Regions from separate parts of the Siminovitchia sp. FSL W7-1587 genome, predicted to be linked through region 4. Evidence: riboswitches for the same ligand, from Rfam matches in the RefSeq annotation. Region 4 holds a riboswitch; each other region holds the start of a gene.
The links. A riboswitch is a leader RNA that binds a small molecule or an ion and turns the genes downstream of it on or off. The one in region 4 is predicted to bind thiamine pyrophosphate.
Positions count from the first base shown of each region.

Region 1 (8,131 bases), 1.9 Mb from region 4:
AAGCTTTTGCAGTTAAATGGACACCTTTCCTGTCGAGAAATTGTTTCAACGCCAAATCCTCCTGTAAAAAATAAATACAAGTCCACTTAACTAGTGTAAAGACAACTGTATTTTTTGTCTATCTTTTATTTCATATTTTTCCCCATAAACAAAGAAAACACCCCCACACAATGGGGGGTGTCAATCGTTATGATTCAACGATATTGATATACATCTCCTCTGCTGGAGGAGCTTTTTCCACATAATCCGTATCTTCCAGCCACTGGATGACTTCATTCCATAAATCTTCCGACTGACTTCCAAACGCTTCGTTTTCCTTTTCCATTTTTGGAAGCAAAATATTCAAGCTTTCCTGTTCTACTTCTTTGTTGAGAGGAAAGTTTTCATCGTCCTGATTGTTTAATAAAATTTCCAGCGCTTCTTCCGGGTTTTCTTTCATAAACTCATACCCTTTTGAAGCTGCCTTCCAAAAAGAACGGATTGAATCTTCTTTTTCTTTCCATGTATCATCATTTGTGACAAACACCAGCTCGTAGTAACTTGGAACACCATAATCTACTGGATTAAAATGCTCCGTTTCTACTCCTTGGTTGGCAAGCATAGGGACTTCATGATTGATAAAAGCACCGGTAACCGCATCCACCCGCTTTGTCGCAATCGCCGCATTCAGCTCAAAACCGACGTCCGTCATCTTCACCTTGCTCATATCTCCGCCATCAGACTCCACGATTGTTTGTACGAGCGGTTCATTAAGCGGCGTTCCCGGCCAGCCGACTGTTCTTCCTTCCAAATCTTTCGGTCTCTTTATATCACTGTCTTTCAAATAAATAATATGATTGAGCGGACTTCTGACAATCGCAGCGACCGATTTTACCTGTACCCCATCAGCCCTTGCCGTGATCACATCAGATTGATAACCGATGCCAAGTTCAATATCTCCTGTAGCTGCCAGATTAATAGGGTCCGTTGGATTGGCAGGAAAACGGATGTTCACATCCAGTCCTTCCTCTTCAAAAAAACCTTTTTCCTTTGCAGCATATAAATAACTATGGACGGCGTTGGGATACCAGTCCAGCATAATGTCAAAAGATTGTAATTCTTTATCCGTTTCCTTCGTTTTATCTGGGCTGGAAGCAGTTTCCCCCTGTTCTCCCCCACATGCCGAAAGCAGCATTACAGCGAATAATGCGCAATAGAATACAATTCTCTTTCTCATTTTATATTTCTCCATTTCATCGTTATTTTTTCAAGCCAAGCGACAAGCAAAAACAACATAATGCCCGTCAGCGATAACAGAACGATTGGCGCAAACACTCCCGCTCCATCAAATTGTGTCATCATTCTTCGACTAAAGTATCCAAGCCCCTTGTCAGCTCCCAGCCACTCCCCGATGGCCGCTCCGATGACGCTCAATGTAACGGCTACTTTTAATCCCGAATAGAAATGGGGTAATGCCGACGGAAGCTCCACCTTATAAAATATCTGTCGTTTTGTGGCCCCCATCGCTTGAAGTGTTTCTTTTAAGTGAATATCGGCGGACCGCAGACCGTCAAACGTATTAACCGTAATCGGAAAAAAAGTGATGAGCACGGTCACAACGATTTTGCTCCAAAGGGAATAGCCAAACCAAAGGACGAATATCGGCGCAAGCGCAATAATGGGTATCGTTTGCGAAGCGATAAGCAAAGGGAAAAACGCCTTCCTTACAATATCACTCTTATGCATCCAGATGGATAAGCCGACACCAAACACCAGTGACAATAAGAGGCCAATCAGCATGATCAGACTTGTGGACGGCAAATGTCCAACAAAAAGAACGCTTCTGAGTTCCCACAGTCTGTCCACAATTTGTAAAGGTGATGGCAGGATAAAAGGCTTTCCATATAAGCGGGCGCCAATCTCCCATACAACTAAAAGCAATAATACGAGCAGGATCGATAAGCCGTATTTTTTTAAAAAAGTCATAACGTCACCAATTTTCTTAAATCAAGCAATAATTTTTCTTTTAATTCGGTGAAAGCAGGATCTTTTAAATCCTCGACCATCCTCGGCCTGTCAAGCGGAACCAGAATTTCTTCCAAATGACTTACCGGCTTTTCGCTGAATAATAGTACGCGGTCGGAAAGAAACAGCGCTTCCTCAACATCATGAGTAATAAACAAAATGGTTCTCCCCGATTCAGCCCATTGATCAAGCAGCCATTCATGCATGACCGTTTTTGTAACGGCATCAAGTGCGCTGAATGGCTCGTCAAGTAGTAATAAATCAGACCCGCCCAACAAGGCACGCAGAAACGAAACACGCTGCCGCATCCCTCCGGACAATTCATCGGGATAGCGATGCTCAACATCCTTCAAACCAAATGCTTCCAGCTTTTTAATGACCTCGGGCCACACTTCTTTTCTGCTGAACCCTTTTAATATAAGTGGCAAGGCGGCATTATCAACGACTGAAAGCCATGGGAGCAGCCCATCCTTTTGAGACATATATCCGACGTGCCCTTGCCTGTCGGAAAGCTCCTTTCCATTCACCAAAATGCGTCCGCTGTTTTGCTTCTCAAGCCCTGATACAAGTCGGAACAGTGTACTTTTCCCCGCACCGCTTGGACCAACAACACTTACAAACTCGCCTTTTTTCACTGAAAAGCTGACATCTTGAAGTACAGCCTGGTGTACATTCGAGTCATAAGCAAAAGATACTTGTTGAAAAACAAGAGCTTCACCCATCTTAAAAACTCCTTTCTTGAAATGGTTGCTTATGAGCCCTCCTTTCTTTTTTTCGAGAAATACAAGGCACCATGCATGAAAAAAGAGCCCTTCTTAAAAAGAAGTGGCTCTGACCCATCTAATAAAAGGCATGCGTAAACAAACATGAGAATATGAATACGCATCTTCTCCACTTCCCTGCGCTAGCATTACCTAGATCAGGTTAAAAGGGTTGAGGAAATCCTCTCTCAGCTTTTGGCACCCCTAGTGTTTCCCGTATGTAATTAACATTCCTGCCCCTATATATATATCCTATTTATTCAAAAAAAGCAAATAGAGTTTGCAAGAAAAAAGGCGTAGTTGATGATATGATAAATGTAAATGCAAAGGAGGAGAGAATATCGTGAGATTAACCGTATATTTGGCTGGAGAAATCCACAGCACATGGCGCGAGGAAATCAAAGAAAAAGCACAAGCCCTCAAGCTGCCGATCGACTTTGTCGGGCCAATGGAAGATCATAACCGCTCAGACGCCATTGGTGAAGAAATTCTTGGAGAGCAGCCCAATGCCATCTACCGGGACGCGGCAGCTTCCAGCTTTAACAATCTAAGAACACAAGTCCTCATGCACAAATCAGACCTCGTTATTGCCCTGTTTGGAGAGAAGTACAAGCAGTGGAATACGGCCATGGACGCGAGCGCTGCCGTCGCATTGGGAAAACCGCTCATCTTAATCCGTCCGGAAAATCTCCACCATCCGTTAAAAGAGTTGTCCCGAAAAGCTAACGCAACAGTGGAAACAGTGAACCAAGCAATAAAAGCGCTCTCATATATTATTGAATAGGTCCCTATCACCTGAAATTTGTTGAATAGAACCGATAGCAAATAGACAATAGAAATGAGAATACAAACGGTTGTCCACATTGTACTTATCCTTAGGACATGGACATAATTAACGGAAAATATGAAACGCGCAGGGAGCAGTTACAAACTGTGTCCCGCGCGTTTCTCTACTTCTTGACGTAATGTTTCTTTTCTCTTTGCCCGATCAGCAGCTTTATAATATGTTTGAACATTTCAGCCCGTTCAATTCGCCCATTCGTGAAAATGCCGATTGCTCCTTCATTGGAACTGATCCCGCTCCGTTTGCTATAATCGTCCATCACGGGCCCCAACTCTTCTCCCATGCGCAGGCGACCCGCAATTTCCTCCGGCAGCAAAATTCGGGCTCCACCAGCAAGCAGCGGCTTTTTTCCTTTTTCAGCCAATGATCCCCAATTGCACAAAAATAACCCAAAAGTAGTTTCCGTAACACCGCCTTCCAAACCAATTGCCACATCAGCTCTACTATTTTCCAAACAAAATTCGGCACGATGGATGGCCCCGTGTATCGTTTCTTCATCGGAAAAAGGCATGGCACTTACATGCGATGGCGCATCGACCGGCACAATTTCGGCTTCTATTTCCAGTTCTTGAAAAGCTCTCTGTACAGCTTTTAATTTCGCCTTGTTTTGTGAGCCAACAGCAACAATCATAAAGCCACTCCTACTCTACTGATCTTTTCTAAATGCGATTATTGTTGTCGAATCGTCTTCACTGCCGACCAATCACTTGCTTTTACAAGGCGAACGAGGAGTTCTTTCGCCGCCGCATAGTCATCAACATGAACGATCGACGCATGTGTGTGGATATAGCGTGCGCAAATCCCGATCACCGCACTAGGCACCCCTTCGTTGGAAGTATGTACACGGCCCGCATCTGTTCCTCCCGGGGAGACAAAATATTGGTACGGAATGTCATGTGTTTCGGCCATGTCCAAAACAAACTCCCGCATCCCTTTAAGCATAACCATTGAGCGGTCAAAAATTCTAAGCAATGCCCCTTTTCCAATGTGGCCGAATTCTTTCTCATCTCCCGTCATGTCGTTGGCCGGACTCGCGTCAAGTGCAAAGAAGAGATCAGGCTTAATCATATTCGCGCTTGATGCCGCGCCACGAAGACCAACTTCTTCCTGAACCGTAGCACCGGAGTAGACAATATTTGGCAGTTTTTCATTTTGCAGTTCTTTTAACAGCTCGATGGCCAGCCCGCATCCGTAACGATTATCCCACGCCTTGGCCATCACTTTCTTTGGGTTGGCCAGCGGTGTAAATGGACAGACTGGAATTACTTGTTGTCCCGGTTTAATCCCTATCTTTTCGGCATCCTCACGATCATCCGCCCCAATGTCAATGATCATATTTTTGATCTCCATTGGTTTTTTCCTTTGTTCCTCGGTAAGCAAGTGCGGCGGAATAGACCCGATAACTCCCATTACCGGCCCGTCGTCAGTGATGACCTGAACCCGCTGGGCAAGCATTGCCTGATTCCACCAACCACCCAGAGGCTGAAAACGGATCATCCCGTTTTTTGTAATTTGTGTCACCATAAAGCCAACTTCATCCATATGACCCGCGACCATTATTTTAGGACCCGATTTGTCGCCGGTTTTGATCCCAAAAATACTGCCCAGCCTGTCTTGTACTACCTCATCAGCATATTTCTCAAGCTGTTTGCGCATAAATTCCCTGACTTGGTGCTCATTTCCCGGTGCGCCCGGAAGCTCCGTCAGCGTTTGAAAAAGAGCGAGTGTATCTTTCTCCAATTCTTCAACCCCTTTTCGGATATTTATTTCATTTTACCATTAAATCGTTTTTGTCAGAAATAGGAATCCTGTGATTTATGGTCGAACTGCCTGTCTTCTTCCTGTATACTTAATGTATGGTGATATTTTGGAGGTGCAGAATATGAACTGGAAAACATTTGTACTTGGAGCTGGCGCCGGGGTCATTGCGGGCTATTTTGCAAGTGAAGCCGTAAGAAAAAATTGTCTTGTACCAGAAGGAAAAGTATTGGCAGATGTGAAAAACGCTTTTAAACAAACAGGTGAAGTGGACGGATCATGGATTAAGTTTAAACCAGAAGAGTTTGAAAAACACGGAATTAAAACAAAGGTGTACCGCGGCGGCGTTTCCCATAAGCAAAATGGGAATTCACAACAGTTTGAGTTCATCGCTGACGCGTACACTGGAAGTGTTATAGACGTATACCCGGTATCACATTAAGAACTACATATTCATAGTCGAAAAAAGGGATGGACAGCGAAAAAAATGTTTCGTTGATCCATCCTTTTATATTTAGACTCATACTTCTCGGGAAACTGAAGGGACGGTCATATGATCATGATTCCCGGCAAAACCCTATTGGTAAACAAACAGCATCTTCTTCCAAATATCATTCGGAGAAGATGCTTTTTTTTGAAAATTGCATTGATACTTGTTAGAAAAAGGGTTATGAAGGGAAAAGTAATAAAAAATACTATAATATTTCGAAATGATTTACTCTTTATCAACTATATAACCATTACTACTTTAATATAATAATGGAGGGTGTAGAAATGTCTGTAGTCGACAAACATAAAATTGTTTCAAGCGTCCCTCAAACGGGGTTTTTTGGACATCCTAAAGGTCTTTTTACTCTCTTTTTTACAGAGTTTTGGGAGCGCTTTTCCTATTACGGGATGAGGGCCATCCTTGTTTTTTATATGTACTATGAAGTATCCAAAGGCGGTCTAGGTCTTGATGAACAGACAGCTCTTGCCATCATGTCCATCTATGGTTCGCTCGTTTATATGTCAGGTATTATCGGTGGTTGGCTAGCTGATCGAATATTCGGTACGTCCCAAGCTGTATTTTACGGTGGAATATTGATTATGTTTGGCCATATTGTATTGGCGATTCCGGGAAATGTAACAATGTTCTTTGTTTCCATGATTCTGATCGTGATCGGGACCGGATTGCTCAAGCCGAATGTATCAGCAATGGTAGGTGATATTTATAGTGAAAAGGATGATCGCCGTGATGCTGGATTTAGTCTTTTTTACATGGGAATTAACTTAGGCGGTTTCTTGTCGCCATTAATTGTTGGTTCTGTTATGAACTATAGTTTTCACCTAGGATTTGGGTTTGCCGCAATCGGAATGTTGATTGGGCTTATCATCTTTCTGGTCACGAAAAAGAGAAGCTTGGGGCTGGCAGGCACATATGTCGCCAATCCTTTATCCCCAGCCGAGAAGCGAAAGGTCTATATGGTAATTGGCGGGGCTGTCGTTCTATTGGGGATTATGTTAGCGGTAACAATCCCGGCGGGTTTGCTTACGATTGAATCTTTTATCGCTCTTGTAGGTTTATTGGGATTCCTTATTCCAGCCATCTATTTTATTGTCATGTACCGCAGTCCGAAAACAACGGAAGTGGAGCGTTCCCGTGTTCTGGCCTTTATCCCGCTGTTCCTGGCTTCAGTCATGTTTTGGTCCATCCAAGAGCAAGGCTCAACCATTCTTGCCAACTTTGCGGATAAACGGACCCAATTGGAGATTGCGGGAATCCATCTTTCTCCCGCATGGTTTCAATCACTGAATCCGTTATTTATCATACTGTTAGCGCCTGTCTTTGCCTGGTTATGGGTGAAGCTGGGAAAACGCCAGCCTTCCATCCCCCAAAAATTTTCTTTGGGATTATTGTTTGCGGGTCTTTCCTTCCTTGTCATTTTATTGCCGGCCCATTTTGGCGGTGAACATTCTTTGGTCCATCCCATGTGGCTCGTACTCAGTTATTTGATCGTTGTCATTGGTGAATTATGCTTGTCGCCTGTTGGTTTATCTGCCACAACCAAGCTGGCGCCGGCTGCTTTTTCAGCCCAAACAATGAGTCTATGGTTTCTTTCCAATGCGGCCGCGCAAGGGCTGAACGCCCAGATCGTAAAATTCTATCAACCCGAAACAGAAATGCTGTACTTTGGAGTCATTGGCGGAATGGCCATCCTATTAAGTATCATTCTGTTCATCGTTACTCCTTTGATTCAAAAGTATATGAAAGGCGTGCGTTAACATCGGTAAAAACTGCTTGCGCACACAACACGCGCACATCGGGTTGTGATGAAAAATGCTTTTTTTTTATACAGTTGAATCGCGGGCAGTTTGTTCTGTTTTAAAGGTAATCAATCAAAAATGAAAATGGGAGATCATATACTATTCCGCTTTATATCTTGAAACGTTGAGTTTTTCCTGGACGCCCGCAATATACGTCTCTACAATCGAGATAAGCAGAGGTCCGTGACAATTCATGTCGATTATTTCCTTAGGGGGAGAATCGACATGTTTTGGTTGGTTTGAAAACAATATTGTATTAGAAAAACTACCATTCATTTAACAACATAACATGCAGAGCCATATTGGCCAGTCAGTCTGTTCAGGCGGAACAAAAAGTGCAGATAACAAAAAACATCCCATTTTTGTTACCTGCCGCTTTTAACCATTATTGCTGTAAGGCCATATATTGATCTTTCATTTTTCTCTTCACAATTTTCGCCGCATTCACTTTCGTTTG
Region 1 is NZ_CP150169.1:3,539,069-3,547,199, reverse strand. It holds gene NST31_RS16755 (PTS sugar transporter subunit IIC) at 1-49, opposite strand, end outside; gene NST31_RS16750 (ABC transporter substrate-binding protein) at 188-1,216, opposite strand; gene NST31_RS16745 (ABC transporter permease) at 1,213-1,965, opposite strand; gene NST31_RS16740 (ABC transporter ATP-binding protein) at 1,962-2,726, opposite strand; TPP riboswitch at 2,884-2,981, opposite strand; gene NST31_RS16735 (YtoQ family protein) at 3,109-3,549, shown strand; gene NST31_RS16730 (DUF84 family protein) at 3,716-4,240, opposite strand; gene NST31_RS16725 (M42 family metallopeptidase) at 4,279-5,349, opposite strand; gene NST31_RS16720 (PepSY domain-containing protein) at 5,492-5,809, shown strand; gene NST31_RS16715 (peptide MFS transporter) at 6,142-7,632, shown strand; gene NST31_RS16710 (PHP-associated domain-containing protein) at 8,060-8,131, opposite strand, start outside.
Region 1: another riboswitch for thiamine pyrophosphate. It lies ahead of NST31_RS16740 (ABC transporter ATP-binding protein); the one in region 4 lies ahead of thiC (phosphomethylpyrimidine synthase ThiC).

Region 2 (8,131 bases), 1.4 Mb from region 4:
AACATTTAGAATATAAAAATAGTAGAATTTTGCTATAATTTTTGTACATGGAGAGAAACTTTATCTCGTTCGGGGGTTGAAACATGAAAATTCTTGAGCAAATTGCACAATCAATCGTGGAACAAACTTCCTCTTTATTAGGGGTATCCATGAGCATTACAGATGCAGAAGGGGTGATTGTCGCCTGTGATCGGAAAGAGAGAATTGGGTCGTTGCACCGTGCATCCGCCCAGGTAATCAGAGAAGGGAGAGAAGTTGTTTTTACGAAAAACAAAGCAAAGATTCTTGAAAATGTACTGCCCGGTATTGCTACGCCTATCCGTTTGCACAATCAAATCATTGGCGTACTCGGAATTATCGGAGAACCATCAGAAGTGGAAAAGTATGTCAACATCGTTCGCAACCATGTAGAAATGATACTTCATGAGAACTTTCGAACCGAGTCACTGCTCCTTCAAATGAAAACAACTGAACTGTTCGTACAGCACTTGATTCATTTTAATGAATGGGAGAATAATGGCGAGCTGGAAAACTATTGCGAAATGCTCGGTTATCGGTTTCATCTACCCAGAGTTTGTCTGATCCTCCACCTGCCTTCGCTGGCACAAATAAAGGCAGAAGCAAAACCTGTTGCTTTTTCCCAAATAGAACTTAAAAACGTTATTTGTCATCAATTCCAAGCCACCATGAGTGATATTGTGTGTCCGATTGGCCAAGACAAGTGGATTGTTCTCAAACAAATCGAAGAGCAAAAAATGGGAACGTTAGCGGAGTTATGCGAACGTTCTGCTAGAAAGTTGACTTTGTTTCTGGAGCGGCATCATCTTCATTGCAAGGTTTCCATTTCATACGGCAAATGCTACAAGGGGCTTGAAGGAGCCTCCAAATCGTATCGACAGGCGCACAAAGCGCTCATCATTGGTTTGGAGAAAAACAAGAACAATGCAGTCTATTCGTTTGACAGTTGGGCAATTCTTCCCGACATCTTCTTGGAGGAAATGGATTTTTCCTTTTTAGACCTTTTCGCTGATGACATACAAAAAATATGGGCGCATCCCGAAGCGGAAATGCTGGTCAAGACGTTTCTTTCTTACTGTGAAAATAATATGAATGTTAGCCGGACTGCGAGGTTTCTATATGTGCACCGCAATACGCTCATTTATAGACTCAATAAAATCAACCAATTATTCAAAATTGACGCCCAGTCCTTTGAACAATGCCAAGTCTTGTACATCGTATTAAAAAAAAGTATAAAAATCAGAGCTTTGCAAAGGCAGGGGTGAAATTTTTACGAAAACAATATACCTAATGGCAATAAAGGTACCATTCCCACGCTCGGCGAGAATGACAGTGAAAGATGGATGATTGAGCAAAACAACGATGATCATTCTTTCTTTCCCAAACCGCTACAGGGAGATGACTGGATTTACAAGAACGCTTTAACGAGTGGTCATACGCAAACGGATGAAGTGAAAATTCCCGTCATGTTTGTTTTTTCTAAAAAAGGGTATTGGTTAAACATTACACTGGAGAAAAAGATGAACAGGGGGAGTAAGAAACGTGAGTATGACATCTTCCATACCCGATAATACACCTGATTTGAAGGCTGGTTCAAACTTACAAATAAAGTCTTTTGTGAAAGGAGACCCGTCACCATTTCATAACATCGATTATAATAAGACAGGTGTTTACGAATTGACTGATTACACTTTTAGAACACCTTTGGAAAAAATGGATGTTTTCAATGAACTGCTTACGATTCCGTATCCGTGTGAGATCTGGATATTGCCTGTTACAGAGCCAACTACCGCTTTGTTAAAAGAATTACCCAAAAACAAAACCTACGAAAAAACTGCTTCGTTATTCACACTGTTATCGTCCGTTAAACAAACGATGGAAAGGGACCGGACCTTTTTGGTGGCACAACATCAGACAGCTGGCGAAATCATAAAAATTCTTGAAAAGCTGGGCTTTACCGTTACAGAAAAAAGCCCTGAACAATTAACATCCATACAGTTGGCATAAAAGGCAGGGCCACAAGTGGAAAGCGGATGGATATTCGCGCAAATCGTGACAATAAAATCGCGTGAAATCAAGGTTTGTACATTTGATTTCAGGCGGTTTGTTTTTTGTTATAAAAGACGGACAGTGATCAGTGGATGGCGTTTCTGCTTGCAATTATTCATTTTTAAGAATAATCTGATACAAAAGACAAACTGGAAAATGATCTAGTTTTTTGAATACATACATGATCTTCGGCAATTTATAATAACGAAAATGTAAAATAGGGAAATAGTACGATAGGTATTGTTGGGAGACCTTTTTTGGAGGGGGATGGGATAGATGCGGTGCGGCCCCAATTTGTTTGTATCATATTTAAATATACATTGAATTTGAGCGGGGGGAATGGATATGCATGTTGCGATTGCGGGCGGAAGTGGTTTTCTTGGTAAAGTGTTGCAAAAGCAGCTTTTGAACAATGGCTTTCGCGTGACTATTTTATCAAGAGATCCTGACAAGGTCGAAAAATCAGAAGGTCTTGCGGCTGTCAAATGGCTAGTTGATGGAGCACGGCCTGAAGAAGAACTGATAAATGTGGATGCTTTCGTCAATCTGGCAGGAGAAACGATTAATGGAATCAGATGGACAAGCAAAAAGAAGGATAGAATTGTAAGAAGCAGGCGGGCTGCAACGAAAGAACTGATACGCTTGGCGGAAAAAATGGCCCACAAACCGAAAGTGTTGGTCAATGCTTCGGCTATTGGGTATTATGGCATGTCTGCCACGGAAACATTTACAGAAGCTTCAAGGAGCGAGGCGACCGACTTTTTGGCAACTGTCGTAAAAGATTGGGAAGAACAAGCCTTGGCGGCGGAAGGACTTGGAATTCGAACCGTGCTTGTCAGATTGGGCCTGATTCTTGGAAAAGAAGGCGCGCTCCCTTTGATGGCACTTCCTTATAAGTTGGGGGTGGGAGGGACGGTTGGCTCCGGTGAACAATGGGTTTCCTGGATTCATGTGGAGGATGCGGCCCGTTTAATAGCTTTTGTAATCGAGCATCCTGCTATTTCTGGACCGATAAACGCCACAGCACCCAAGCCGGTTCAAATGAAAGAGTTTGGAAAAACGCTCGGCGCTGTTTTGGGGCGGCCGGATTGGCTTCCGGTTCCTGAATGGTTCATTCGCGTGTTACTGGGAGAAATGAGCAATATGCTCGTTCGGGGGCAGCGGGTGACTCCCGAAATGGCGATCAAACATCAATTTGATTTTTTGTATCCGAATATAGAGATTGCATTAAAAGAAATATTAGATAATAATAGATGACAAGTTTATCAAAAAATAGATTTTTTATCCAATTTATGCTACCATTTATCTATACAGTAGCATGACTAGAGGATGAAGATATGAGCCTAGAAAAGATGAATATAGGTGCGATGATTAAATATCATCGCCAATTAAGGAATATGACCCAGTCCGAATTATGCAAGGGAATTTGTTCTGTCACACATTTAAGCAAGTTTGAGAACTATAACAAAGAAGCAAATTGGGAAACGATCATGCTGCTGCTCGATCGGTTGGGCATTTCACTGGATTCCATTCAGCAGACATCAGAAAAGATTTCTACAGAACTTTCCGATTTACTCGATGCGGTGCTTTCGTATGATAAGGAACGGGCAACGGAGTGCTACAATCGTGTGAAGGAATTACAAGAGTGTATTACGTTTTCCAACTATATATCACTCTATCATTTATATGTATATCGCTATCACTTGCTGATGAATCATTTGGAGGAAGCTGAAAAGGAACAAGAAATTATCAGACAAATAGTCAATTCAATGCCAGAACAGGAAAAAGAGCTTTATGAATTTATTAATGGCGCTTACTATATTATAAAAGGTGATTATAAATTATCTTTGGATACTCTGCTAAAAGTAGAAGCGAATGATCTATTGCCGTCTTCGTGGCAAGCGGAACTCTATTATTTCATTGCCTTCAATTATGCTAATCTAAAAGATAGCAGCAGCAGTGTTGCATACGGCCATAAAGCGTTGGAGGCGTTTTCCAGATCGTTTAATTATTTGCGAATATTGCATACCCAGTTTCTATTAGGCATTGCGTATACAGATTTGGGCATTTACGAGAATGCCACTGAACAATATAACTATATATTTAAAAATATGAACTTGATTAATGCGGATGAATTAAAGTCGGCCATGTATAACAATTATGCCTTGCTCTTAGAGAAAATGGGCGAAATGGATCAGGCTGCCCGCTATTATCTCCTTTCAATGGAACATGCGCAGACGGAAACGGAGTATTTAACGAGCTTGTGCAGTTACACCGAGCTTCTCATTTCCCTGGGCCGGAAAGAACAAGCACTCGAAAATATTTCAAAAATACTGCAGGAAACAAAAGCAAGCTCCATGAGGAAGCAGCAGCTCATTTTCAAATATTATCAATACTTATTGAAAAACAGAAAAGATAGAGCGATGGACTTTCTGGAAAATGACTTGCTTCCATATTTGGAAAAGACCTATTTTATAGAAGATTATAATAAATTCGCTTTATCCTTGGCCCGATATTATTCAGACTCTAACTTGGATAAAGCTCTTTATTATTATAAAAAAGTCGCGGAAAGGGGGGAATGAAAATGAAAAAGCTATATTTAACAGCAGGAGTGGCATTTGCGCTGTACGTCGCTCCAATTATTGGAGGAGTCGTCCCTCAAGCACCACCAATCTTTCCTCCGGTATAAAAATGAACTGCTCCGCCTTGGAGCAGTTTTTTACTTCTGATATAATAAAATAAACTTCATCGTATTTGAGTAGGGGAACCGGTGTCGCCGGTTGAGAAAGCATTGGTGAAATGCTGACCCTTTGAACCTGATCTGGTTCATACCAGCGAAGGGAACGTCAATGAATACAAATATATACTTTTGGCGCCTTTTGGGTTCTTTTTTCCCGGGCGCTTTTTATCATTCAAGGAGGAACATCCAATGAATAAATGGTGGGCAGGTTGCATCACATTGCTTTTATTCCTGGCAGGCTGCGGGAACAATGCGGCCGATAAAAATGAAAATGAAAAAAAAGAAGAAAAAGGACATCAAAAGGTGTCGGTCGTACTCGATTGGTCGCCCAATACAAATCATACGGGGCTTTATGTGGCGAAGGAAAAAGGCTTTTTTGAAGAAGAAGGCCTGGATGTTGACATCATCATGCCGGGGGAAGCTGGCTCTGATCAGCTTGTTGCTTCTGGAAAGTCCGAATTTGGAGTGAGTTACCAAGAAAGCGTGACAGAGGCGCGTGTTCAAGACGTGCCGATTGTGTCTCTTGCAGCCGTGATACAGCACAATACATCCGGTTTTGCCTCCCTTAAGGAAAAGAACATTACATCTCCGAAAGACTTTGAAGGAAAAACGTATGGCGGCTGGGGAGCCCCGCTTGAGAAAGCGGTCCTGGCGTCACTGATGGAGGTGTCTGGCGCCGATATAGAGAAAGTGGATATTGTCAACATGGGAGAAGCGGACTTTTTTACCGCTGTGCAAAGAGATGTTGATTTCGCTTGGATTTATTATGCATGGACGGGAGTGGAAGCGGAGCTTCGCGGGGAAAAAATGAATATGATTTACTTGACCGATTACTCTGATCAGCTTGATTATTATACGCCAGTCATTACGACGAATGAGGAAATGATCAAATCGGATCCGGATACGGTTAAAGCATTTATGGCAGCCGTCTCCAAAGGGTACGAGTTTGCTATCAGCCAACCCGAAGAAGCTGCGGAGATATTGATCAAAGCGGTACCGGATCTTGATCCGGAGCTTGTGAAAAAAAGTCAGGAATGGCTTTCTCCCCGCTATCAAGATGATGCGGCCCGCTGGGGAGAACAAAAGGCCGAAGTATGGAAAAACTACATGGACTGGATGCTTGAAAAAGATTTGCTCGAAAAGGAAATGGATGTAGAAAAAGCCTTCACGAATGAATTTTTACCCAAATAGGAGGAGTAAACGATGACAAACTCACTGATCAGCATACAGATCATCCCGAAAACAAAAAGTGGCGAAGACGTTATTCCATATGTCGATGAAGCGATTCGAGTCATTGAGGAATCCGGAGTCCGTTATGAAGTACATCCTTTGGAAACGACGATGGAAGGGGACTTTACCAAATTGATGGATGTTGTGAAAAAAATGAATGACCGGATGATTGAAATGGGCAGTAAAAATGTGATCTCCCAAGTGAAAATATTGTATCAGCCGGACGGAATTTCCATGGGCCAATTGACGGAGAAATACCGGTAATGAAAGTGCTGGTCAAAAAAGGATGGAGGCCACTGGGGGTCCTCCTCCTTTTATTATGTATATGGGAAGTATACGTAAAACTTGCCAACATTCAGGGCTGGCTGCTTCCTGCCCCCAGCTCCATTGCAAAAGAAGGGGTTTCCGGATATGCGGAACTCGCGCCGCATATCCAGTCTACAGTTGGACTGGCCATTGGAGGATTTTTGATCGGATGTGCAGTTGGTATTCTTGTCGCCATCTTGCTTCATTTAGTGCCGGGATTTCACGAATCCGTTTATCCGCTCCTCATTTTATCGCAGAATGTGCCGATTATTGTATTGGCGCCGCTTCTGGTGATTTGGTTGGGGTTTGGGCTTTTACCCAAAGTCATTGTCATTACCCTTGTCTGTTTTTTCCCTGTCGCGGTAGCGGCGATGGACGGGTTTAGGAGTGCCCCGGCCGAGATGAAGCGATATATGTTAATGGTCGGTGCTTCAAAAATGCATATATTTACAAAGCTGGAATGGCCATACGCTTTATCATCTGTCTTTTCCGGACTCAAAATTTCCGCCACATACAGCATCATGGGGGCGGTGATCTCGGAGTGGCTCGGAGCGAAAAAGGGGCTTGGTGTTTATATGACGCTCGCTTCCTCCTCATTTCGCACGGATCGCGTTTTTGTCGCGATTTTCATTATTATGTTCTTGAGTTTGTTGTTTTTTGGGGTGATTACCTTGATGGAAAACAGGCTGATCAAGTGGAGAAAAAGGAAGGTACTGTGAATGGGCCATTTAACAATACAAGGTGTAAGTAAAAGTTTCGGACAAAAAGAAGTGTTGCGAGATATTCAACTGAACATTGCAGAGGGCGAATTTATCTCGATTCTCGGACCTTCCGGAAGTGGAAAAAGCACTTTGTTTCATGTGATTGGCGGTTTGCTAAAGCCTGATCAAGGTTCCATCTTTTTACATGACCAGGAGATTACCGGAAAGCGGGGTTTTATTAGTTATATGCCGCAGCATCACGCGCTTTTTCCATGGCGCACCGTCCTTCAAAATGTCCTGCTGGGCCAGGAGTTGCAGGGAGGAAAACAGGATCAACAAAAAGCGTTCGATATGATCCACAAAGCTGGTTTGGCCGGGTACGAACATTCGCTGCCCGATGCTTTGTCTGGCGGAATGAAACAAAGGGCTTCTTTTATTCGGGCGTTATTAAACCCGCAGCCGCTTATACTTTTGGATGAGCCATTTTCGGCATTGGACGATTTTACCCGGCAAGATATGCAAAAGTGGCTTCAGTCAGTTTGGATGGAATATCGCCGGACGATTCTTTTCATCACTCATAATATAGAAGAAGCATTGTTCCTCTCGGACCGAATTGCCATTTTGTCGACGAATCCAGCAACGGTCGTCAAACAGTTCGAGGTTCCATTTGAGAGACCGCGAACAGGAAATCTCGTTTTATCAAATGAATTTTTAGAGTGGAAGCGCCTTGTTGCAAATCATATCGCCAAACAGGATGATGAAAATGCGTAAGATGATTGATTCACATATTCACCTTGATTTTTATAAAGATGAAGAGATAACGGACATATTGGGAGAGATGGAGCAGATGAATTGTGCGGGACTCATTTCCGTTTCCTTCCATTTGGAATCGTCCAAGCGAAATATGGCGCTAAGCAAAAAATATTCCCATGTTTACCCTGCTTTCGGATTCCATCCAGAACAGCCGCTTCCTAGTGATCGGGAATTGGCTGATTTCATTTCCTGGATGGAGGCCCGGGTAGATTTGCTGACGGCTGTAGGCGAGGTGGGCCTGCCGTATTATTTGCGGAACGAGCATGGTCCAGGC
Region 2 is NZ_CP150169.1:3,067,562-3,075,692, forward strand. It holds gene NST31_RS14305 (sugar diacid recognition domain-containing protein) at 84-1,283, shown strand; gene NST31_RS14310 (hypothetical protein) at 1,561-2,025, shown strand; gene NST31_RS14315 (TIGR01777 family oxidoreductase) at 2,413-3,324, shown strand; gene NST31_RS14320 (helix-turn-helix transcriptional regulator) at 3,405-4,649, shown strand; TPP riboswitch at 4,818-4,928, shown strand; gene NST31_RS14325 (ABC transporter substrate-binding protein) at 4,997-5,998, shown strand; gene NST31_RS14330 (thiamine-binding protein) at 6,011-6,301, shown strand; gene NST31_RS14335 (ABC transporter permease) at 6,301-7,062, shown strand; gene NST31_RS14340 (ABC transporter ATP-binding protein) at 7,063-7,815, shown strand; gene NST31_RS14345 (TatD family hydrolase) at 7,808-8,131, shown strand, end outside.
Region 2: another riboswitch for thiamine pyrophosphate. It lies ahead of NST31_RS14325 (ABC transporter substrate-binding protein); the one in region 4 lies ahead of thiC (phosphomethylpyrimidine synthase ThiC).

Region 3 (8,131 bases), 1.6 Mb from region 4:
GATAATCAATATGATTCTTTTTCAATGACTTTGACTCCTTTTTGCCAGTGATTGCTGTTCATGAATGAAATGGAATCGATTAATTTTATTTTATATGTTCCCAAACCAATGCGCTCACCTAATAAGGAAGCAGCCTCTTCCCCAGCTAACCCCATAACGGATACTCCTGCTACAGCCGCATGTAGCATGTGATTCGTTATACCGGCAAAGCACCCGATTAAGGAAGTCGTCATACAGCCTGTCCCCGACACTCTGGATAAACACATATGGCCGTTTTGAATCATAAAAACGCTCTTCCCATCACTGATCACATCTTCTTTGCCGGTGACAGCAGCTATACACCGATATTGACGGGCAACCTTGACGGCAATTTTTTCAGGTGTTTGATCGACTTTGCCCGCATCAACCCCTTTTGTCGCCCCGATGCCTCCGGCTAAACAATTCATTTCACTTACATTTCCTCGAATGACGGAAACCTTTACTTGTTCCAGTATTTCAAAAGCAGATTGGGTTCGAAAGTCCGTTGACCCCACTCCGACAGGATCAAGTATAACAGGAATTCCTGTTTCGTTGGCGGCTTTTCCAGCCAGCTTCATCGCTTTAAACGCATCCGAGTTCAATGTTCCGATGTTTATTATGAGGGTATTCGCCATTTTGGCCATGTCAGCCGCTTCCAAAGGGCTGGACGCCATGACGGGTGCAGCGCCAATGGCTAGGGTTACGTTTGCGCAATCGTTTATCGTTACCTGATTTGTTAGATGGTGAATAAGCGGCTGTTTATGTCTGACTTGCTCAAAAAGCTGTCCGACTTTCGTCAACATCATCTGCCCATCCGTTCCCATCACGTTACACACTCGTATAGATGATAGAAGTGATGGGTCGGTCCGTATCCTTGTCCAATGTCAAGGCTGTTGGCGATCGCATTTGTAATATAATCTTTGGCCTCATCAATCGCTGTCGGCATTTCCTTTCCTTTCGCCAAGAGGGCGGCAATTGCTGCGGACAGTGTGCAACCTGTCCCATGGACATTTTTCGTTTCAATTCTTTCCCCGCGAAATAGTTGAAACGTTTGCCCGTCGTAATATAAGTCATTGGGGTTTCCCTGCAAGTGCCCGCCTTTAATCAGGACAGCCTGCGCTCCCAGCTTTTTGATCACCCGGCATGCTTCATACATGTCAGGCTCATTATGTATCGGCATATTGGCCAAAACCTCCGCTTCCGGGATATTAGGTGTAACGAGCGAAGCCAGCGGGATAAGGGTTGATTTCAGCTCTTGCATTGTATCTTCTTCAAGCAGCCGGTGTCCCCCCTTGGAAATCATAACAGGATCAAGAACAATGTGTTTTGGTTTATATTTTTTTAAACATTGCGCGACTGTTTGTATAATGTCCGGCGTTGCCAGCATACCGATTTTCACCGCGTCAGCCCCAATATCTTCCAACACGGCTGCGACTTGGTCGTTGATGATGTTTACATCAATGAGTTGTACAGATCTTACTTCAACAGTATTTTGGGACGTAATCGCCGTAATCGCAGACATGCCGAACACCCCTAGAGCGGAAAAAGTTTTTATATCCGCTTGAATCCCCGCTCCTCCACCGGAATCAGATCCGGCGATTGTAAGAGCTGTTTTCATACAGCAAACCTCCGATCGCTGAATGTTTCATGAATACTTTTAATAAAACAAATCCCAGGGCAGCGCCGGCAATGGAACTGGCAGCAAAGGCCGGGACCAATCCAAATAAGGCCGCCTCCCGGCCTAACAGCAATGCCGCAATCGGATAGGCGGCAACAGCACCGATGATCCCGGTTCCAACGACTTCACCTATAAACGCAAACCCTATTCTTTTCGTTTTGGCATACAACCAGCCAGCCAGGAGGGCTCCGATCATGCTTCCCGGATAAGCAAACAACGAGCCTGTTCCTGAAATATTCCGGATTGTCGAAACGATAAATGCTTGGGCTAATGCATAGCCTGGCCCAAATAAAACGGCCGTTACCATATTGGCAAAATGCTGGATTGGAAAAATTTTGGCAAATCCGGCCGGGATAAAGATAACATGGCTCGTGATTGTTGTAAATGCAATGATCATGGCTGTAATGGTCAGTTTTTTAACTCGCATGGAGCAACCTCCGGCTATTAGGATTTAGAGCGTCCAGTTCTGTTGATGATAGTTCATATCCCAGAATAAATATTCATATTTGGAGGTGATAAGGAAGTGCTTTTCCAATTCCGCCAATTCTCTTTCCGGTTTCCCATCTGCTAACTGATTCATGAGATCAATCAGCCATTTTCCAAGAGAAGTAAATTCTTCTGATGAATAGGTTTCAACCCATTTGCGGTACGGGTTGGATTCCAAAGTAGCCCCATATTGTTCTTTTAATCTTTCTCCCGTTTCGGCGTAATGCCAGGCACACGGAAGCAGGCTTGCCACAAGTTCCGCCAATGTTCCGTTATGAGCCACATGCAGCATGTAGCGGGTATATGCCAAATTGACTGGTGCGGGTTCGGTGTTTTCAAGCTCTTCATTCGAAATGCCAAACTCTGCGGCGAATTGGCGATGCAGCTCCATTTCAAAATGGAGGTGTTCATGAAGCAAATGTGAGAACTTTGTCATAATTTCGAGAGTGGGAGCTTTTTGCGCTCCAATAGCAAACAGCTTCACATAATCAATTAAATAGACATAGTCTTGTTTCATATAATATTCAAAAATTTCTTGATCGAGTGTTCCTTTTCCTACCCCTTGGACGAATGGGTGGTTATAGCTTTTTTCCCATATTTCCTTCGCGCTCTCATAAAGCCTGTCCGTAAACAACATTTTTTCAACTTTCATTGGTTCCACTCCTTTAAAAAAGTTTGTACTTCATGATTCCCCACTTTGAAAAAATGAAAAAACCGCTCCCGAAAAGGAAGCGGCTCATCATCATAAAGCAAATCATAATGACGCAGCCTGCTTCCCTACGCTGGCATAAACCAGATCAGGTTCAAAGGGTTTCAATCATCGATTTCTCTCAGCTTTACAGCTCCCCTAGCAGACAAAATTCATTGTTTCAAAGAAGTTATTCAATTATTAGGTGCATGTACTGCCATCATATCATGATATGGACAAAAAGCAAGTTTAATGAATAAATAGGCTCATTACATACACCATTAAAGGGATGGTCACAAGTGCAAGCAGCGTGGAAAAAATAGTCGTTAAGGCCCCCATTTGTTCATCTGCAGAGTATTTGGCAAAGAGAATGGATGCCAGGGTAATCGTCGGCATCATGGATTGAATCAAGACCGTTTGAACGAGTACCGTGTTTAAACTGAAAAAGTGTATCATGAAAATGGAAGCGATCGGCAAAATAATCAATTTTACGGAAATGGGCACCCAAATATGGTTTACCGAACGGCGTACTTGTCCGCGTTTCAGGGTCATGATCATCATTCCGATATAGAACATGGCGAGCGGTGCCGCCAATGCGGCCAATCTGTCCGTCAAGTCAATCAAAAGACCGGGCGGCTTTAATTGAAAATATGCGGTAATAAGACCAACGAAAATGGCTGCTGTCGGAATATTCACCATGGACTTTAATGTTTGCCAAGCAAACTTTCTATTTTTCTGAAGTAAAATGACTCCGACTGTCCAAATGGTCACATCGACTCCAGCATCAAAAATGGCCGCAAACAAAGCCCCCTCTGGGCCCAAAAGTGCCGCACAAAGCGGAATGCCGATAAATCCGGTGTTTCCCAAACCTGAAAGGATGGCAATTTCCCTTATCTTATTGGAACCCCTATGAAATAACCAAGCAAATAAAAAGCCGGTCCCGATTCCAATAAGATTAATAATGATGGAAAGCCCAAAAACGATGGCAATCATTTTAAACATCTGGTCATCCATTTCAACGTGAAAAATACTCGATAAAATAATGCAGGGCATCGCAATATTTACGATCACTTGAATAAATGCTCTGCGAGTATCATCATTTAATGGAGTTGTTTTACCGAGCAACGCGCCAATCATGATCATCAAAGTAATAATGATGATTGACTGAAAAACAACTGTAAATTCCATACGTATCCTACTTTCTGTATAAAAACTGATAATGGCAAAGAAAAAGCGAAGAAATGGACTTCAGGATACTTCCTTTTACCACTTCTTCACTCGTACATTATACATAAGAAAACGGTTAAAACAACAGTTAAGCTTTTAGCGGATAGTATGGATTTTTTGTTATTTGATCAATGGACTTATACTGCAACGGAGAGAACGCTTTCACTTTTGCCAGCCATTTAATCGTTACGGGTGCAGGAATATGTATATTTCCTTCCAACACTAACACACATGAATGATGAACATCAAGCAGACTTATTGATTGATATATTCGCTCTTGAGTCGTCACTTCAACGATATACAACCCTTTTTGCGGCAAATAATAATGTTGGAATACAATATGGGCGACTGTTTTTCCGCTGTATTGATCGAATGATTGGCTTTCCAACATTCCATGCGCACTGTAATGGTTCCCCAAATAATGATGAACGTCCTCCACTTTCCCCTCATCCAAGAGCTTCCTGATTTTACTCGAACTAATCTTTTCACCATTAAAAGCTTTTTTGGGGACTGTTGTTACATCAAATAAGCCTTTTCCATCTAACTTCATTCGTTCCATGTTTCCTTTCCCGCGGTAACCATAGGTAAAATCAAAACCGGCAACGACATGCTTGCTATGTAATCCAGCCACATATTTTTTAATAAAATCTCCCGGTGAAAGTTCGGCAAACTGCTCGGTAAATGTTACAATATATAATTTTTCAACACCCATATTTTTCAATAATCTCTGTTTGTCAGGCAGAGGCGTCAAATAACTCGTTATTTTGTTTTGAACCCGTAAAATATTGCTTGGATGTGGAAAAAATGTCATAACAGCCAATTCTATGCCCTTTTTCTCTGCGATGTCTTTGGCCGTGTCAATCAATGAACGGTGCCCTAAATGGACGCCATCAAAAAAGCCAAGCACCATTACACAAGGTTCATGTTCCTCTCTATTTCCAATAAATGCCCCTTCTATGAAAATTGTTTTCAATACAGGCCTCCCCCTTGCATCTCTTTTAACCTCGATACCAACATTATCATATATCATTTAATATATGATTGCAATCGCGGCTAGATTGTTTCCTTATTTATATTTAAAATCGCACCAACGGAAATTGGTGTTCATACATTGTTACCAAGGAGGTGTATACTTAGAATGAATTGGCCAACTTCTTTGCTTGCCATCCTTGCTGGGTATGCCTTATTGGGCATCACACTTTTGGTTCCCAACCTGACTATTGTAGTTCCTTTGATCACTGTGATTCAAATTATCGCTGTCATTGTTATTGTATTATTTGCTGGCGTTATTATTTTTCGGGCACTTCATGCGCTGTTATATAAAGCTAATTAGAATCAAGCAGGAGGGGCTGTCTAAAAAATCCAATTCAGAGTAAATGCATGAAAATGTAAAACCCAAGATGTTGATTTTACAGCAATCTTGGGTTTGGTTTTTTTTGTTTTCAAGCGGCAATATTACTTTTCGGACAGCCCCGACCGTTCGGAAAACTGCGGTTCCATCAAGATATTTACATTATTAGACTATTAAGCCCTTGGGAGCTCCGTTAAGAGTTTCCAAGGGCTTTGGTACGGAAAACGAACATGTTGCTGTTTCCCCGTTCTTTTTTTACGAGTCGTCTGTACCATTCCCGTTTGCGGAAGCCAGGCCCGATAAAACATGGACACGAAGAATGAATCCGGACAGTTTGTCGTTATCATCTACGACGGCAAGCGGAAATTTCGACTCCAATACTTTTGGTATTAAATCACTGACATATTCATCTTTTTGGACAATGGAAATGTCATCCCGCATCACTTCAGGCAACGCTTTTTTTTGCTTTATCCCCTTTACCGCGTCATCTATCGTTACAATGCCTTTTATATGCCTCTGGCGGTCCACAACGAAAACGCTAGATATGCCGTTCTCCTTCATTTCCTTTACTGCGACATGTAGACCGTCCTTCAATGAAACGAGCGCATTCGGCTTGATCATGACATGCTCCGCTTGGAGGATTTTCGAACGGTCAATGTCCTTAATGAACTCGGATATATAATTGTTCGCCGGCCGTTCAATAATTTCTTCAGGTGTACCGACTTGTACAACACGGCCATCCTTCATGACAGCAACCCGATCCCCCAGCTTAAAAGCCTCGTTCACGTCATGTGTAATAAAAACAATTGTTTTTTGTAGACGATTTTGGATATCCAAGAGCTCCAACTGCATTTCCCTGCGGATAAGCGGATCAAGCGCACTGAACGGTTCATCCATCAAGAGGATATCGGGGTCATTGGCCAATGCTCTGGCCAGCCCCACCCTTTGGCGCATTCCCCCCGACAATTCATCCGGGTATTGATCTTCATAACCTTTTAATCCTACTATTTCAATGTTTTTTAAGGCTATTTCACGCCGTTCCTTTTTAGGCATGTTCCGGACTTCCAATCCATACTCCACGTTGCCCAAAACCGTTCGGTGGCTGAATAGACCGAAATGCTGAAATACCATGGCGATTTTTTCCTGTCTTACTTTTTTCAACTCGGACTTGCTGCCATTGACAATATTGACACCATCAATATAAATAGCGCCGTCAGTTGGTTTGTTTAATAAGTTAAAGCAGCGGATAAGCGTTGATTTTCCGCTTCCGGACAAGCCCATAATGACGAATATTTCGCCTTTTTTGATCTCCAGAGATGCATCGTATACTCCGACTGTATGGCCCGTTTTTTCCAAAATCTCTTCTTTCGACATCCCTTGTTTAATCATGGGGATAACCGATTTGGGTTTGGGGCCAAAAATTTTTGAAACGTGTTCCAGTTTTATTTGTGTTGTCATCGAGCCAACCTCCTGTGCTTCTGAAACTTGTCGGCCGCTCCATTAGTGATTCTGTCAATAATAATGGCCAAAAATACGATGCTGATTCCCGCTTCAAACCCTAAAGCGATGTCTATCCTGTTGATCGCGATAAGCACCTGTTCACCAAGACCTTGCGCTCCAACCATTGAAGCAATAACAACCATCGCCAAAGCCATCATCGTCGTTTGGTTCACTCCTGCCATAATGGTTGGCAAAGCCTGCGGCAACTGTACTTTCCGTAACATTTGCCAAGGAGACGATCCAAAGGACTGGGCTGATTCGATCACTTCTTTGTCAACGCCGCGGATCGCAAGTTCAGTTAATCGGATCACCGGCGGAAGAGCGTAAATTAAAGTGGCAAATATAGCCGATACGTTCCCCAATCCAAAGAAAAAGATCGCGGGAATTAAATAAACGAAGCTTGGCATGGTTTGCATCGCATCCAAAATGGGCCGCGCAACGGTTGAAAAGCCGGTGCTGTATGACATCAATATGCCAAATGGAATACCGAGAACCAAACAAATAAGGACCGCTGTCACAATGATGGCGATCGTCGTCATCATATCTTCCCACAACCCGAATGTTCCGATGAGAAAAATAAAGACGCCGTACAATACTCCTGAAAAAACCGACTTAAAATACCATCCCAGTAAGAAAATGGCCACGATAAACAACCACCAGGGGATCCAAATGAGAAAATCCTGGATTCCATTAATCGTCCTTGATGCCAGAAAGAAAATAAAATCAAAAAATCCTTCAAGAGAAACATCGAGAAAAGTAACCAATTGGTCGGCATACTTTCCCAGATTTGTTTGTATATCCGGAAATCCTTCCATAATACCTACCTCACCTATATTAAGATTTGAAATGAGCAGCCGGCCAAACGCGGCCAAGCTGCTCCATGTGAACACTAACGTGAAGCTCAGAACAATGGGCGTTGAGATGAATCACGCAGACGCGGCGTTCCGAGTCTGCCGAAAAACGCCCCCATTGATCATATACAGAACAAGAACAAAGACTAACATCCTTTCCTGTAACAACACCGACAACGACGTTCTCGAAAACGTTTGCGTTTTTCTTCTTCGTGAGCCTACAAAATCAATTTGTCGAATCTTTCCTGTCTGTCAACCAGAACGAATCGACCTTTTACCGGCAATTGTTCCCCCATTCGTTCGTTTTACTTCGATTCTTGGGCGTCTAGCTT
Region 3 is NZ_CP150169.1:40,191-48,321, reverse strand. It holds gene thiE (thiamine phosphate synthase) at 1-25, opposite strand, end outside; gene thiM (hydroxyethylthiazole kinase) at 6-842, opposite strand; gene thiD (bifunctional hydroxymethylpyrimidine kinase/phosphomethylpyrimidine kinase) at 842-1,636, opposite strand; gene thiW (energy coupling factor transporter S component ThiW) at 1,605-2,123, opposite strand; gene tenA (thiaminase II) at 2,148-2,834, opposite strand; TPP riboswitch at 2,940-3,041, opposite strand; gene NST31_RS00235 (AEC family transporter) at 3,120-4,058, opposite strand; gene NST31_RS00230 (adenylyltransferase/cytidyltransferase family protein) at 4,186-5,070, opposite strand; gene NST31_RS00225 (hypothetical protein) at 5,236-5,430, shown strand; gene NST31_RS00220 (glycine betaine/L-proline ABC transporter ATP-binding protein) at 5,704-6,906, opposite strand; gene NST31_RS00215 (proline/glycine betaine ABC transporter permease) at 6,903-7,763, opposite strand.
Region 3: another riboswitch for thiamine pyrophosphate. It lies ahead of tenA (thiaminase II); the one in region 4 lies ahead of thiC (phosphomethylpyrimidine synthase ThiC).

Region 4 (8,131 bases):
ATGATCAAAGAAGGTTTGATAAAGTTTGCGCCCGATACCGTGTTGGCGGTAATGGGGATGTATGCCAACAAAATGGATATAGGCTTCTTTCTTGCGTGATTGCGATAATAATCCAATCAGAAACCCGATTATTTCCCCCTTTTCTTCAATGATATAACTAGTGTCTTGAAAATGATCAAAGAATAGTTTGGGCAGCATATCCGTCATCGTACGACCATTCCACCACTCATTTAACACAGAAATAATGATCTTGTAATCTGAAGATTTCACGTTTCTTATATTCATTATCCTGCTCCTCTTTTTTAGGTATAAAAACAGCCCTATCCAAAGGGACAAAGCTTCGCAACTTTTTTGAAACAGACAATTTTATTGTAAATGACTCCTAAATACCGCATCTTACTTTTAAAACGGCATTTCGAGTAGTCTCTTTTTAAGAATAGCCCACTCCTTGCAAAAAGAAAATATCCTGCGGCAAAAAAAAATCCGGCCCCTACCTATGAATCACAACCCGCGTCCCAATCGGAATTCGGCGGGCAAGATCCAGCACATCACGATTATGCATTCTAATACAGCCATGTGAAACGTTTTTGCCAATGGAAGAAGGGTTATTTGTCCCATGAATTCCGTAATGGGGCTTTGATAACCCGATCCACATAACACCAAAAGGACCTCCGGGATTCCGCTGTTTGTTGATGACCGCAAAGTTTCCGTATGGTGTTGGCGTTAACATCTTGCCGACAGCAATCGGGTACGTCTTTATCAACTTGTTTCCGTCAAAAAGCTTGAGCTGGTGTTTCGTCGTTGAAACATCAATCCATTTCGCCACGATAAATCCCTCCAACATCTTTTGGGAATATCGTATGTAGAACATCAATAAAAAGCCCCTTCACGAGAGCTTTCTTTCTCTCCATCTCCCACCGCAGCTCTACCCGGACGCGGATGGACTTCCGGAAAATAGGCGAGGGGACCGTCTTCGATATCGCCGTTCCCGATTTAGCGGGATCAACTCCCGCTTCGCCAGCTTTGGCGATCATCATTTGTTTGGCCAGCGGCCCGGTTCATCTAAAGGAAACACCCTTTGACTTACCGACGGAAGGCTTAGCCACAGCTTGATTGTTGAACAGAATAACCTCTGATACGACTTTTACCAAAATAACCGATAAGGACGGGATAGCACTTGGCAATCCCACCATGGATGTAAGCACCCTATTTCCCGGGCGATCCTTAAGCAGGCATATTTTCGGAAGCGGGGTCGCAAATCGCTTTTTTAGAAAAAAACTCCCCTTAAGGAAAACAGATTTTTATTTTTTATCTGTCTACCTTTAGGGGAGCATATCAGTTTCCTTTCGGGGGCTTTTAGTAGTGAACCATTAATAATATAATACATTCACCTTATTGCATTTGCTGCAGGTTTCATAATATGCATCGCCAATAAAATGATGGTCGCAGGCTTGTTGGATTTCATTTAACCGTACCTGCAATACCTCTATTTTCCTTTCCAACTGCTTAATTTCCTCTCTTATTTTTTGTACATTCATACGGAAAACCTCCAGAGAAAATTATTGGTATATACTGCTTCCGGCTTTTTGGAATTCAGCCGCTTTTTCCTGCATTCCTTTTTCAAATGCTTCCTGCGTGTTTAAGTTGTTTTTTTCCGCATATTTACGAATGTCATGAGAAATTCTCATGCTGCAAAATTTGGGTCCGCACATGGAGCAGAAATGCGCTGTTTTGGCCGCATCAGCCGGAAGAGTCTCGTCATGATATTCCATTGCCCGTTCCGGATCCAATGATAAGTTGAATTGGTCTTCCCAGCGAAATTCGAATCGGGCTTTGGAAAGTGCGTCATCTCTCATCTGCGCACCCGGATGGCCTTTCGCCAAATCTGCCGCATGTGCGGCGATTTTATAAGTGATGACCCCTTCCCGAACATCATCTTTATTCGGAAGTCCCAAATGTTCTTTTGGGGTGACATAGCAAAGCATGGAGGTTCCATACCAGCCAATCATTGCAGCGCCAATAGCGGAGGTAATGTGATCATACCCAGGAGCAATATCGGTTGTCAGTGGTCCTAGCGTGTAAAAGGGAGCTTCTTGGCAGGCTTCCATTTGCCTGTCCATATTTTCTTTAATAAGATGCATCGGCACATGCCCCGGCCCTTCCACCATCACTTGGACATCATGCTTCCAGGCTATTTTCGTCAGTTCACCAAGCGTCTCCAACTCCGCAAACTGCGCTTGATCATTTGCATCCGCAATCGACCCCGGACGCAAGCCATCCCCTAACGAAAAGGCGATATCATAAGTCTTCATGATGTCACATATTTCTTCAAAATGAGTATAAAGAAAGTTTTCTTTATGGTGATACAGACACCATTGGGCCATAATAGACCCGCCCCGGGAGACGATTCCTGTAACACGATTGGCTGTCAAAGGAACATATCGCAACAGAACGCCGGCATGAATGGTAAAATAATCGACCCCCTGCTCCGCCTGCTCCAGCAAAGTATCGCGATATACTTCCCATGTAAGATCCTCCGCAACTCCATTTACCTTTTCCAAGGCCTGGTAAATGGGAACTGTCCCAATCGGAACCGGAGAGTTTCTAATAATCCATTCACGGGTTGTATGGATATTTTTCCCTGTTGATAGATCCATGATTGTATCAGCGCCCCAGCGTGTTGCCCAAGTCATTTTCTCGACTTCTTCCTCGATGGAGGACGTTACCGCGGAATTCCCAATATTCGCATTGATTTTCACATGAAAGTTTCTCCCAATAATCATGGGCTCAGCCTCTGGGTGATTAATGTTTGCAGGAATGATCGCCCTGCCGCTTGCCACTTCATCCCGGACAAATTCTGGTTTCATATTCTCACGAATTGCAATAAATTCCATTTCAGGTGTAACAATCCCTTTTTTGGCGTAATGCAGCTGGGTAACGTTTGCGCCTTTTTTGGCGCGGAGTGGTTTACGCTTTAACCCGGGAAAAATATGACGATCGGCACGCGGGTCATGATTGGATTTAAAGCCATTGTCTTCCGGTTTCATTTCCCGGCCTTCATATTCTTCTACATCCCCTCGTTCTTGAATCCACTTGCTTCTAAGCGGAAGCAAGCCTTTGGCAATGTCTACGTTAACATCAGGATCCGTATATGGACCGCTTGTATCATATACTCGAACAGGAGAATTCGCTTCCACTTTGGCCTCCGTTTTCGTCTCACTCAACATAATTTCCCGCATGGGAACCCTGATATCAGGCCTTGACCCCTCTACATACACTTTTTTGCTTCCTGGAAATTGAAACATGACTGTACCATTTTTTTCATTTGTGAATGACATGGACATAAAAAAATCTCTCCTCTACAAAATAATTGAAAGGACGAGATCTGAATACACAGCTTGGAGGCAGATACATTAAAAAGCCGGGTCCACAAAGAAAGACTGGACCCGGCTTGCATATACTGTATCCCAAAACTGCCGACTAACTTCCCTACGCTGGCATTAACCAGATCAGGTCCAAAGGGTCAAGAAACTTCATCGTGTTTCTCCTCTCAGCCCAACTCATTGGGCACCCCCAGTTATTGCTATTAGATTTACTTAATATTATACAAATTTAGAATAAAAAAACAAGAGATATGACAAAAATGAACCTTTTGTCATGATGTGCCCTCAATCTATCTCCCTTCAGATGATACGTAAAATAGAGATTTCAATAAGATTTTCCATTCAATAAAACCTTCAATCCAATAAGATCCACTCAATAAAACCTTCAAGGAAAAAATACTGGATTCGGATGATAGTTAGAAACAAGAAGTTTGTGGGGCATAAAGAAAAGCCGTTCGCGATTGCCTAAAACTGCCTGTCTAAGAAACAAGCACTTATCCGGCATCCTCTATTATCCTATTGATTTTCGCCAAAAGCTCCATTATCATTAACCTAACACTTGTTAGGTGGTGTGGAATTTTTTGACAAAAGACAAGATTTTGCAAGCTGCCATTCGCGAATATTCCAAATTCAATTACCACGGTGCCACGATGCGGAATATTGCCAAAGAAGTCGGCATAAAACCAGCATCGATTTATTTTTTTTACAAAAATAAAGAAGCGCTGTTTTTGGCGGCTTTTCAAAAGCTATTAAAAGATCATTTCATAGAAATGCAGTCAATTCTTCAAAAAGTGCATGATCGGCCGATTTTTGACATTTTTGAAGCGCTTATCAAAGGAGCGGTCGCCTATCACCAAGAGAATAACGAGGAAACGAATGCCTACATTTCTCTTGTCACCGCACCGCCGCCGGAAATCCATGAGTATCTTCAGGAGCATATCCAACAGTTTGACGACTGGTTGATTAACTCTTTATTGACGCTGATTACACGGGACATCCCGTCTATAACTGAATATCAGGCGACAAGGCTCATCAAACAATTTGTCGTAATCATGGATGGGGTTTTTTGGGAAATAAATCTGTACGATCAAAAACAACTGCAACATCAAATAGAAGAAGCTCTTTACATCATGAGGATTTTGCTGGGAGGATATGAAAATGAAAAATGATTACGCCAGAGAAGCCGTTCCGATGAGCGAGAGGAAAGCATGGTTTTCCATCAGCCTCGTTTGGATCGCGGTTGGCATCGACTTATCCGCGATGCTGTTCGGGGCGGAACTCGGAAAAGGCATGGCCTTTCAAGACGCTTTGTGGGCGGTCTTGATCGGTTCTGCCATTTTAGGCATCTTAGCCGCTTTTTGCGCCTACGTCGGAGCGGTAACCGGATTATCCACATCAATGATTTCCAGATTTACATTCGGCATTTCGGGAGCAAAGCTTGTGTCCTTATTTATGGCGATTTCCTTACTGGGCTGGTTCGGTGTCCAAGCCGGATTCTTTGCCGAGAATGCGTATGCCGCCATTGAAGGTGCGCTCGGATTAAAAGCTCCTGTCCCGTTGTTGGCTGCAATCGGCGGAGTATTAATGATGACAACCGCGGTGATCGGCTATAAAGCGATTGAAAAATTAAGCTCATGGTCCGTTCCACTGCTACTCATCCTTGTCTTGGCGGCAGTGGGGCTGGCCATTCGGCAATTTGGCGCGAGCGAACTGAACGCCCCTGTAGAAAACACATTTACGTTTGGGATGGCCATCTCGCTCGTCATCAGCATTTTTGTTGTCGGGGCGACGATTTCACCGGACATTTCAAGATGGGCTCGAACAAAAAAAGATGCCGTCCTGGCATCCTTTTTCGGATTTTTCTTTGGAAACAGTTTTATGATCATTATCGCAATGATTTTGTCTCGCATTATGGATGAAAGCAGCTTAACAACGATAATGATTACAGTCGGCCTCGGTATTCCGGGCATTTTAGTGCTGATTCTGGCCCAATGGACAACGAATACGAGCAACGCCTATTCATCTGGATTGAGCCTTTCGGTTATTTTTACCAAAACGAGCAAAGTGACACTCACCCTGATCGCCGGAATTGTCGGCACACTACTTGCCGTCCTAGGTATTTATGATCACTTTATCGACTTTTTAACGATTATGACGATGTTTATCACCCCCATCGGCGGTGTTTATACAGCATCCTATTATATCGGGGGCATGCGGTTGTTCCGGGAAGAAAACGATAAACGCTTTAAGCTGTTGCCGCTTTTGGCCTGGGCGCTCGGAACTTTGATCAGCTGGCTGACAATGGAAGGCCCGATTGGATTGGCGCTGTTTACTTTAACAACCATTCCTTCTTTGGACAGCTTTTTGACCGCATTTATCTTCCAGTTGATTTTCATTCTGATTTTTTATAAAAAGGAGCGTTTTTAAATGAAATGGTTAACGGAAGAAGATATTGAATGTATTGCCGTCGGCGCAACCGTGCTCGGAACAGGCGGCGGCGGTGACCCCTATATCGGAAAAATGATGGCTTTATCCGCCATACAACAATACGGTCCCGTTGAAGTGATCACTGTTGATGAACTGAAGGATGATCAATGGATACTGCCGGCTTCCGGAATGGGCTCGCCAAGCGTTCTTGTCGAAAAAATTCCATCCTTCGAGCAACTGGCCGCTCCATTAAAAGCTTTTGAAAAAGCAAGCGGCAAAAAGACCGACGTCGTCATGCCGATTGAAATAGGCGGCGTCAATTCCCTCATCCCTGTGGCGGTGGCCGCCATGAACAATATTCCCATCCTGGATGGAGATGCGATGGGCCGCGCTTTTCCCGAAGCGCAAATGGTGACATTCCATTTAGACGGTCTCAAACCTGAACTCGTCACAGTGGGGGATGAACAAGGAAACGTTGTGACGATCGAACCGGCCGACGGCTATTGGAGTGAAAAAATCTCCCGTAACGTCACCATCTCCATGGGCGGCTCTTCGATTGTCTGCGACTATGGAATAACCGGAAAACAGGCGAAAGAAAGCGTCATTCCCGGAACTTTGACGCTTGCCAAAAATGTGGGTGGCCTTTTACGGGGAAAAAGAGAGTCGGCGGAGCATCCCATCTCACAAATCACCCGGCTTTTGAATGGCCACATTCTGTTTAAAGGAAAAGCCGCCCTCATTAAAAGAAAGATTGAAGGCGGATTTACAAGAGGCGAAGCCCATTTTGAAGGACTCGACAACTTTCAAGACAAGTCCGCGACATTATTTTTCCAAAACGAGCACCTGCTGGCAGAGGTGAACGGCAAGCCGGTTGCCATGACGCCGGACTTGATCGCCGTCCTTGATGAAGAAACCGGAATGCCTATCACAACCGAGGGGCTCAAATATGGCGCGCGCGTTGTCATCACCGCCTTCCCCGCGCACGAAAAGTGGCGGACTGACATGGGAATCGAAACGGCTGGACCAAGATATTTCAAATATCCATATGACTATATTCCGCTCGAAACATTAGTAAAGGAGCGATTGGACAAATGATCAGATTGGGAATTGATGTAGGAGGAACGAACACGGACGGCGTCCTGTTGGATAATGACAATCAAGTGCTTGGCAGCACAAAATCCCCTACAACAAAAGATGTATTTACGGGAATCCAAAAAACGATCAAAAAGCTGTTGGCAGAAACGAACGTGAATGTAAAAAAAATACAAATCGCCACGCTTGGAACGACTCATTGCACAAACGCGATTGTGGAACGAAAATCACTGAACAAAGTCGGTATTGTCCGTCTTTGTTTGCCAAGCGGGACAACCGTCCCGCCCCTGCTGGATTGGCCACCAGATTTAGTGGAAAAAGTACAGGCGGAAACCGTCTTGATCCATGGGGGATATGAATATAACGGCTCCCCTATCTCAAACCTGGATGCGGAAGAGCTAAAAGTCGCGGCGGACCGCTTCCGGGGCAAAGTCGATTCGATCGCGATTTCCGGCGTCTTCTCTCCTGTACTAAGTGATCAAGAAAAAGAGGCCGCGGCTTTTTTTGAAAAAGAACTGCCCGGAATCCCCATTTCGTTATCAAGCGAAATTGGCTCGATCGGATTAATTGAACGCGAAAATGCGACCGTTTTAAACGCCGCTTTGATGACTGTCATCAGCCGCGTGTCCACAGATTTCGAACGAGCTTTAAAAGACGAAGGAATTGATGCCCATATTTATCTGGGACAAAATGATGGCACATTGATGACAAACAGCTACGCACAAAAATATCCAATCTACACGATCGCTTGCGGCCCGACCAACTCCATCCGCGGAGCGGCCCATTTATCAAAAGAAGATGATGCAATCGTAGTAGATATCGGCGGTACCACGACAGATATTGGTGTGCTCGCAAACAGCTTTCCCCGCCAAACTTCACTAGCGGTAGAAGTGGGCGGAGTCCGGACTAATTATCGCATGCCAGACATATACTCTATCGGCTTTGGCGGCGGTACACGGGTGTATTTGAAGGAAGGCTCGTGGAAAATCGGACCGGAAAGCGTTGGATATCAATTGCCGGAAAAAGCAATCGTCTTCGGCGGTGATGAACTAACAGCAACAGATGTGGCAATTGGCACCGGCCAAATGGAAATCGAGGGAACAGATGCATCAAGAGTTGATGATGTTCCCTGCGAATTGATTTATAAAGACTTCGTTCGCATGGTCGAAGATGCCATCGACCGGATGAAAACGAGCGCAGAAGACCTCCCGGTCGTTTTGGTAGGCGGC
Region 4 is NZ_CP150169.1:1,643,332-1,651,462, forward strand. It holds gene NST31_RS07700 (GNAT family N-acetyltransferase) at 1-285, opposite strand, end outside; gene NST31_RS07705 (L,D-transpeptidase) at 491-826, opposite strand; gene NST31_RS07710 (hypothetical protein) at 810-1,037, opposite strand; gene NST31_RS07715 (serine protease) at 1,371-1,538, opposite strand; gene thiC (phosphomethylpyrimidine synthase ThiC) at 1,560-3,344, opposite strand; TPP riboswitch at 3,470-3,585, opposite strand; gene NST31_RS07725 (TetR/AcrR family transcriptional regulator) at 3,965-4,552, shown strand; gene NST31_RS07730 (cytosine permease) at 4,542-5,810, shown strand; gene NST31_RS07735 (DUF917 domain-containing protein) at 5,811-6,905, shown strand; gene NST31_RS07740 (hydantoinase/oxoprolinase family protein) at 6,902-8,131, shown strand, end outside.